Regions from separate parts of the Pseudomonas sp. NPDC096950 genome, predicted to be linked through region 1. Evidence: predicted binding sites of a transcription regulator. Region 1 holds the regulator's gene; the other holds the start of a gene.

Region 1 (4,210 bases):
GGAAGTGCAACTCGGCTCCCTGGCCTGGAATCAGCTGCAAGGCAGCCGTCCGGCCCAGGCCAACCTGTGGCGTCGCCTGCAACGCATCGGCTTGTCCGGCCCGTTGTCCCGCGACCTGCTGGCGCTGATTACCGATATTGAAGAACCTCGCCAGGCCTGGCGCATGTTGCTGGCGCACCTGGCGCGGATGATCGCCACACCGGAAGTCGAGCCACTGGAAGAGGGCGGCGTGATTGCCATGGTCGGCCCTGCCGGCATGGGCAAGACCACCACCCTGGCCAAGCTCGCCGCCCGTTACGTGCTCAAGTACGGCGCGCAAAGCATTGCGCTGGTGAGCATGGACAGCTACCGCATCGGCGCCCAGGAACAACTCAAGACGTTGGGCCGCATTCTTAATGTGTCGGTGACCCACGTCGATCCGGGCCAGTCTCTGGTTCAGGCGTTGGATCCGTTGCTGCGCAAACGCGTGATTCTGATCGATACCGCCGGCCTGCAAGCCAGCGATCCGGCACTGCGCATGCAGCTCGAAAGCCTGGCCGGTCGCGGGATTCGTTCAAAAAATTATCTGGTCCTGGCAACCACCAGCCAGAAACAGGTTCTAACCGCTGCTTATCACAGCTACAAGCGGTGTGGGCTGGCTGGCTGCATCCTGACTAAACTGGATGAAACGGCGAGCCTGGGCGAGGTGTTGAGCCTGGCCATCAGTCATGAATTGCCGGTGGCTTACCTCACCGATGGCCCACGGATTCCAGATGATTTGCATCTGCCGCGGCGTCACCAGTTGGTCAGTCGCGCGGTCAGCGTGCAAATGCAGGAAGAACCCAGCGAAGAAGCCATGGCTGACATGTTCGCTGATATTTACCACAGCCCGACCAAGCAGGTTGGCTGAGGTACTAATGAACAGTTTTTGTACCTACATCGATGGTCTGCCATGCATTGTTCAGTTAATGAACGCGCAGCCAGTAATGTGGCCTCCGTCTATGCAAGACAAGGTAAAGAAATAACATGGGCAGCATGCATCCCGTACAGGTGATCGCGGTGACCGGCGGCAAAGGTGGCGTCGGGAAGACTAACGTGTCAGTGAACTTGTCCCTGGCTCTAGCAGAGCTTGGCCGGCGCGTCATGCTGCTGGACGCCGATCTGGGTCTGGCGAACGTCGACGTTCTGCTGGGACTGACGCCCAAACGGACCCTGGCCGACGTGATCGAAGGCCGCTGCGAGCTGCGCGACGTTCTGTTGCAGGGCCCGGGCGGTATCCGCATCGTGCCGGCCGCGTCCGGCACCCAGAGCATGGTTCATCTGAGCCCGGCCCAACACGCCGGCCTGATCCAGGCTTTCAGCGATATCGGCGACAACCTCGACGTATTGGTGATCGACACTGCTGCGGGTATTGGTGACTCGGTAGTCAGTTTTGTCCGCGCTGCCCAGGAAGTGTTGCTGGTGGTGTGTGACGAGCCGACCTCGATTACCGACGCCTACGCCCTGATCAAGTTGCTGAACCGCGATTACGGCATGAACCGCTTCCGCGTCCTGGCCAACATGGCCCAGAGCCCGCAAGAAGGTCGCAACCTGTTCGCCAAGTTGACCAAGGTCACGGACCGCTTCCTCGACGTCGCCCTACAATACGTTGGTGCCGTGCCTTACGACGAAAGCGTGCGCAAGGCCGTGCAGAAGCAACGTGCTGTCTACGAAGCCTTCCCGCGCTCCAAGTGCGCCCTGGCTTTCAAGGCGATTGCCCAGAAGGTCGACACCTGGCCGCTGCCGGCCAACCCGCGCGGGCATCTGGAATTTTTCGTTGAGCGTCTCGTGCAACAGACCGCAGGACCCGTCCTATGACAGCCAGTGGCTACAACCTCTACAAGAAATCGGCCCGTGATGCGCAATACGAGCTGATCGAGCGTTATGCGCCACTGGTTAAACGCATTGCTTACCACTTGCTGGCGCGTTTGCCGGCCAGTGTCCAGGTGGAAGACCTGATCCAGGCCGGGATGATTGGCCTGCTTGAAGTGTCGACCAAATATGACGCCAGCAAAGGCGCGAGTTTCGAAACGTACGCGGGCATTCGAATCCGTGGCGCGATGCTCGATGAAGTACGCAAGGGGGACTGGGCTCCACGTTCGGTCCACCGCAATACCCGTATGGTCAGCGACGCAATTCGCTCGATTGAAGCTAAAACCGGCCGTGACGCTAAAGATCACGAAGTTGCGGCCGAACTCCAATTGAGTCTCGACGATTATTACGGGATTTTGAACGATACCTTGGGCAGCCGCCTGTTCAGTTTCGACGACCTGTTGCAGGACGGCGAACACGAAGGGCTGCACGAGGATGGCGCCAGTGCTCATCTGGAGCCGTCACGCGATCTGGAAGATGAACGTTTCCAGGCTGCATTGGCGGACGCGATTGCCAATTTGCCGGAGCGTGAGCGACTGGTGTTGGCGCTGTACTACGACGAAGAGCTGAACCTCAAGGAAATCGGTGAGGTCCTGGGTGTCAGCGAATCCCGTGTCAGCCAGTTACACAGCCAGTGCGCGGCCCGCTTGCGGGGGCGTTTGGGGGAGTGGCGAGCGCGCTGAAGGCAGTGTGGGGACACTGCGAACGAGGCTGGTGTGGTGTTGAACTGCAGCGGTCTCGATCTGTTGTGCTCCAGACAGTCATTTGAGTGCTTTGCCGGATTGATTGAAATGGCGCGTCCAGGTGCTGGACGCGTTTAAGACTGCTTGGAGGTCGAATTGGACAAGAACATGAAAATCCTCATCGTTGATGACTTCTCAACGATGCGGCGGATCATTAAAAACCTGTTGCGTGACCTTGGGTTCACCAACACGGTCGAGGCTGACGATGGCACCACTGCCATTCCGGTTCTCAACAGCGGCAGCATCGACTTTCTGGTAACAGACTGGAACATGCCTGGCATGACGGGCATCGACCTGCTGCGCCACGTGCGCGCCGATGAAAAACTCAAGCACTTGCCAGTGCTGATGGTGACCGCTGAAGCCAAGCGCGAACAGATCATCGAAGCGGCCCAGGCCGGTGTTAACGGCTATGTGGTCAAACCCTTCACGGCCCAGGCGTTGAAAGAAAAAATCGAAAAGATTTTCGAACGCATCGGTTGAGCAACTGCGCCACGGGGGAGCTATGGAGCATAACGAATCTTCACAGGGCGATTTTGAATCGACCCTGAAAAAACATGCGGTCGAACTGGTCGAAAGCCTCGAAAAAGGCAGGTTCGGCGACGCTGTGCAACTGATCCATGAGCTCAACCAGACCCGTGACCGCGGCCTGTACCAGGAAGTGGGCAAGCTCACTCGCGAGCTGCATAGCGCGATCGTCAATTTCCAGATTGACCCGAACATGCCGCAAGCCGAGGAAGTCTCGCAGATCACGGATGCCACCGAGCGTCTGGGGTATGTGGTCAAGCTGACCGAGGCCGCTGCCAACCGCACCATGGACCTGGTGGAAAACGCCACGCCGCTGGTCAATGGCCTGAGCCAGGAAGCCCAGGCGTTGAGCACCGACTGGGGACGCTTCATGCGTCGCGAAGTCGGGGCTGAAGAGTTCCGTGAGCTGGCCCGGCGAGTCGACGGTTTCCTGACACGCAGTAGCGAAGACAATCGCACGGTGTCGAGCAACCTCAACGACATTCTGCTGGCCCAGGATTACCAGGACCTCACCGGTCAAGTGATCAAGCGCGTGACCCAATTGGTCACCGAAGTTGAAAGCAACCTGCTCAAGCTCGTGCTCATGGCCAGCCAGGTAGACCGCTTTGCGGGTATCGAACATGACCGTGAAGCGATGCTGGCTGAAAAAGATCCGCAAAAACATCTCTCTCAGGGTGAAGGTCCGCAGATTCATGCCGATAAAAGAGAAGACGTTGTGTCCGGTCAGGACGATGTGGACGATTTGTTATCCAGCCTAGGATTTTAGAGTTTTAGGATTTTAGGTTTTTTAGGTTTTTAGACCTTGGGAGCACCCCCTTAATGAGCTTCGGCGCCGATGAAGAGATCCTTCAGGATTTCCTGGTTGAGGCCGGCGAGATTCTAGAGCAACTGTCCGAACAGCTGGTCGAGCTGGAAAGCCGACCGGATGATGCGGACTTGCTCAATGCAATTTTTCGCGGTTTTCACACTGTAAAAGGGGGCGCCGGCTTCCTCCAGCTCAATGAGCTGGTGGAGTGCTGTCACATCGCCGAGAACGTGTTCGACATCCTGCG
Region 2 (4,210 bases), on a different contig from region 1:
CGGGAAGCGCGGCTTTTTTGCGTCTCGCGGATTTACACCCGGAAGCGCTGCACCATGCCCTGCAAGGCATTGGCCAGTTTTGACAGCTCATGGCTGGAGGCGCTGGTCTGGTCGGCACCCGCAGCCGAACGCACCGACAGGTCGCGAATGTTCACCAGGTTGCGATCGACTTCCCGAGCTACCTGCGCCTGTTCTTCAGCTGCGCTGGCGATGACCAGGTTGCGCTCGTGAATCTCGTGCACCGACGCGGTAATGGTCTGCAACGCCTCGCCGGCGCGTTCGGCCAAGACCAGGGTGCTGGCGGCCCGGGAAGCGCTGGCCTGCATGGAATCCAGCGCCAAGGTCGAGCCGCTGCGCATGCCCTGGACCATTTGTTCGATTTCCTGGGTCGACTGCTGGGTGCGATGGGCCAGCGCCCGCACTTCGTCGGCCACTACCGCGAACCCGCGACCACTCTCCCCCGCCCGCGCCGCCTCGATCGCGGCGTTGAGCGCCAGCAGGTTGGTTTGTTCGGCAATGGCACGAATCACGTCCAGCACTTTGCCGATGTCCTGGGATTGATTGGCCAGGGACTGCACCAACTCACCGGTGTGCTGCACGTCATTGGCAAGGGCGCTGATCGCGCTGGCGGTTTCGCTGACCCGTTCCTGGCCCAGGTGCGCCGACTCGCTGGACTGGCGCGTAGCGTCGGACGTAGACACCGCGTTGCGTGCGACTTCTTCCACGGCAGTGGTCATCTCGTTGACCGCCGTCGCGGCCTGCTCGATCTCGTTGTTCTGCTGTTGCAGGCCCTGAGTGCTGTCGAGGGTCACCGCGTTCAATTCATCGGCCGCCGTGGCCAGTTGGGTGGCCGAGCCGCTGATGCCTTGCAGGGTTTCACGCAGGTTCTGCTGCATGGTCGCCAGCGCCTTGAGCAAACGGCTGACTTCATCACTGCCGTGGGTTTCGATGGGATTGGTCAGATCGCCCCGGGCCACGCTTTCCGCAGCGTTCACTGCTTCATTCAAGGGACGCACGATGCTGCGGGTCAGCAACATCGCCAGGCCGACGGTGGCCAGCGCCGCCAGGGCGATAAACAGGCTGACGATGGTGCGCGAGGTTTCGTAGTGCGCGGCGGAGTTCTGGCTCTCGGCAGCGACTTGTTTGGTGAACAGATCCGCCAGGTCAGTGAGTTGTTTGCCGGAGCCATCGACCACGGTCTTCATGTCCACCAGCAGCAGTTTGGTCAGCTCATCGCGACGGCCCTGTTCGGCCAGGGTAAACGATTGAGCGATGCCCGAGCGGTAGGCGGCGAAGGTGCTTTTGAACTGGTCATACAACTGCTTGCCTTCAGCGGTGTTGACCAGCTTGTCGTAGGCGGCAATCTTGTCGCTCAGTTCCTTGTCCCGGGTGTCCATCTGGCTGCGGTACTGGGCGATGTTCTTCGGGTCCTGGTCCAGGGCCATGCGCAGGGAAATGGTGCGAATGCGCAGCATGATCTCGCGGATCTCATCGCCGCCACGGATGCTCGGCAGCCATTGGCTTTCCACCGCCACCTCGCTGTCACGAATGCTCGACATCTGCCCCAGTGCGAACACCCCGAGCAACGCCACCAGCACCGCGATCAGGGCAAAACCCAGTGCAGCACGGGGGGCAATATTCAGCTGACGAAGCAACATAACGAGCGCCTTTTGTTTTTATGGCTGGGGATGGACGCGCTGTGCGCGCACCGTTGGCTCGTTATCGGCAAGTTGTACGATGACTTGAAGCGGGTTTGCACTTTTTCGAAGACAAAAAAAATCCCCGTATCTTTCGATACGAGGATTTTTAATATGGTCGGGGTAAGGGGATTCGAACTCCTGACATCCTGCTCCCAAAGCAGGCGCGCTACCGGACTGCGCTATACCCCGGTTTGAAATTGGCTCCGTGACCAGGACTCGAACCTGGGACCCAATGATTAACAGTCATTTGCTCTACCGACTGAGCTATCACGGAACTACATATTTCAATTTACAACGGTGAAGCTTGTTGCGTCTCTTCGACCCGTTCGCATCGCTGCGTTCGTGTGTCTGAGGCGCGCTATTCTACAATCTTAAGCACCTCTGTCAACCCCCTAAATTGCATTCAAGTTAATGATTTGCAACTTATTTCAGATTTCTGCTTGGGGAGCAGAAACCCTTCCGGGCGACTTACTGCGGGGCGCACTTTACAAGCCTTTTCCTTTCAGTTCAACAGCCTGGCGAAAAAAAGGCCTCGCAATGCGAGGCCTTCTTTATTTCACTGGCATCACGCCTCAGTCGAAAACGATTTCGTCGTTTTCCACCCGGCCGACAGCCGTCTCGCCCGGCATGAAACGCCCGGACAGAATCAGCTGCGCCAGCGGGTTCTCGATCCAGCGCTGGATCGCTCGTTTGAGCGGCCGTGCGCCATAGACCGGGTCGTAGCCGACGGCGATCAACTTATCCATCGCCTCAGGGCTGAGCTCCAGTTTCAGCTCGCGCTCGGTCAGGCGACTGCGCAGGCGACCCAACTGGATCTCGGTGATACCCGCGATCTGATCCCGGGCCAGCGGTTCGAAGATCACCACTTCGTCGACCCGGTTGATGAACTCCGGCCGGAAGTGCGTGGAAATCGCATCCATCACCGCCGCACGTTGTGCCTCACGATCACCCACCAGTTCCTGGATCTGCACCGAGCCGAGGTTGGAGGTCATGACAATCACGGTGTTCTTGAAATCCACCGTGCGGCCATGGCTGTCGGTCAATCGGCCATCTTCCAGCACTTGCAGCAGAATGTTGAACACGTCCGGATGGGCCTTCTCGACCTCGTCCAGGAGGATCACCGAATAAGGCTTGCGACGCACCGCCTCAGTCAGGTAACCGCCCTCTTCATAGCCTACGTAGCCTGGTGGCGCACCGATCAGCCGGGCCACGGAGTGTTTCTCCATGAATTCGGACATATCAATCCGCACCATCGCCTCTTCGGTATCAAAGAGGAATTCCGCCAACGCCTTGCACAGCTCGGTTTTACCGACGCCGGTCGGGCCGAGGAACATGAACGAACCACTCGGACGATTCGGATCGGACAACCCGGCTCGCGAACGGCGCACCGCGTTGGAAACCGCGATCACCGCTTCGTTCTGGCCGATCACACGCTGGTGCAACAGGCTTTCCATCTTCATCAGCTTGTCGCGCTCGCCTTCGAGCATTTTCGACACCGGAATGCCGGTCCACTTCGACACGACTTCCGCGATCTCTTCCTCAGTCACCTTGCTGCGCAGTAACTGGTTCTCGCTTTTGCCATGCTGGTCGACCATTTGCAGGCTGCGCTCCAGGTCCGGGATGATCCCGTATTGCAGCTCGGCCATGCGGTTCAGGTCGCCTTTACGGCGGGCAGCTTCCAGTTCCTGACGGGACTGTTCGATTTTCTGCTGGATCTGCGCCGAGCCCTGGACTTCGGCTTTTTCCGAGTTCCAGATTTCTTCGAGGTCCGAATACTCACGCTCGTGGCGGACGATTTCTTCCTGGAGTTTTTCCAGGCGTTTCTTCGCCGCGTCGTCGCTTTCTTTCTTCAGCGCCTGGGATTCCACCTTCAGCTGAATCAGGCGACGCTCCAGACGATCGAGCACTTCCGGCTTGGAGTCGATCTCCATGCGGATACGGCTGGCAGCCTCGTCGATCAGGTCGATGGCCTTGTCCGGCAACTGGCGGTCGGTGATGTAGCGATGGCTGAGTTTGGCTGCCGCAATAATCGCACCGTCAGTGATCGCCACCTTGTGGTGAACCTCATAACGCTCTTTGAGGCCACGCAGGATCGCGATGGTGTCTTCTTCGCTCGGTTCTTCCACCAGGACTTTCTGGAAGCGCCGCTCAAGGGCCGCGTCCTTCTCTATATATTGGCGGTACTCATTGAGCGTGGTCGCGCCGACGCAGTGCAGTTCGCCACGGGCCAAGGCAGGCTTGAGCATGTTGCCCGCATCCATCGAGCCTTCGCCTTTACCGGCGCCGACCATAGTGTGCAGTTCGTCGATGAACAGAATGATCTGGCCTTCCTGCTTCGACAGCTCGTTCAGCAGGGATTTCAGGCGCTCTTCGAACTCGCCACGGTACTTGGCACCGGCAATCAGCGAGCCCATGTCCAGGGACAACAGGCGCTTGCCTTTGAGGCCGTCCGGCACTTCGCCGTTGATGATGCGCTGGGCCAGGCCTTCGGCGATGGCGGTTTTACCCAC

Evidence for each region. The regulator FliA, encoded in region 1, starts transcription of late flagellar genes. The targets are predictions, from matches to a motif close to CTAAAGTTTNNNNNNNNNNNGCCGNTAA.
Region 2: the regulator FliA is predicted to act here: its motif matches at 1,720-1,747, upstream of ACIQY3_RS28075 (methyl-accepting chemotaxis protein).

Annotation. Positions count from the first base shown of each region.
Region 1 is NZ_JBIWEL010000002.1:494,914-499,123, forward strand. It holds gene flhF (flagellar biosynthesis protein FlhF) at 1-889, shown strand, start outside; gene fleN (flagellar synthesis regulator FleN) at 1,006-1,836, shown strand; gene fliA (RNA polymerase sigma factor FliA) at 1,833-2,573, shown strand; gene ACIQY3_RS06705 (chemotaxis response regulator CheY) at 2,742-3,113, shown strand; gene ACIQY3_RS06710 (protein phosphatase CheZ) at 3,136-3,924, shown strand; gene ACIQY3_RS06715 (chemotaxis protein CheA) at 3,978-4,210, shown strand, end outside.
Region 2 is NZ_JBIWEL010000025.1:25,981-30,190, reverse strand. It holds gene ACIQY3_RS28075 (methyl-accepting chemotaxis protein) at 33-1,658, opposite strand; tRNA gene ACIQY3_RS28070 (tRNA-Pro) at 1,813-1,889, opposite strand; tRNA gene ACIQY3_RS28065 (tRNA-Asn) at 1,899-1,974, opposite strand; gene clpB (ATP-dependent chaperone ClpB) at 2,273-4,210, opposite strand, start outside.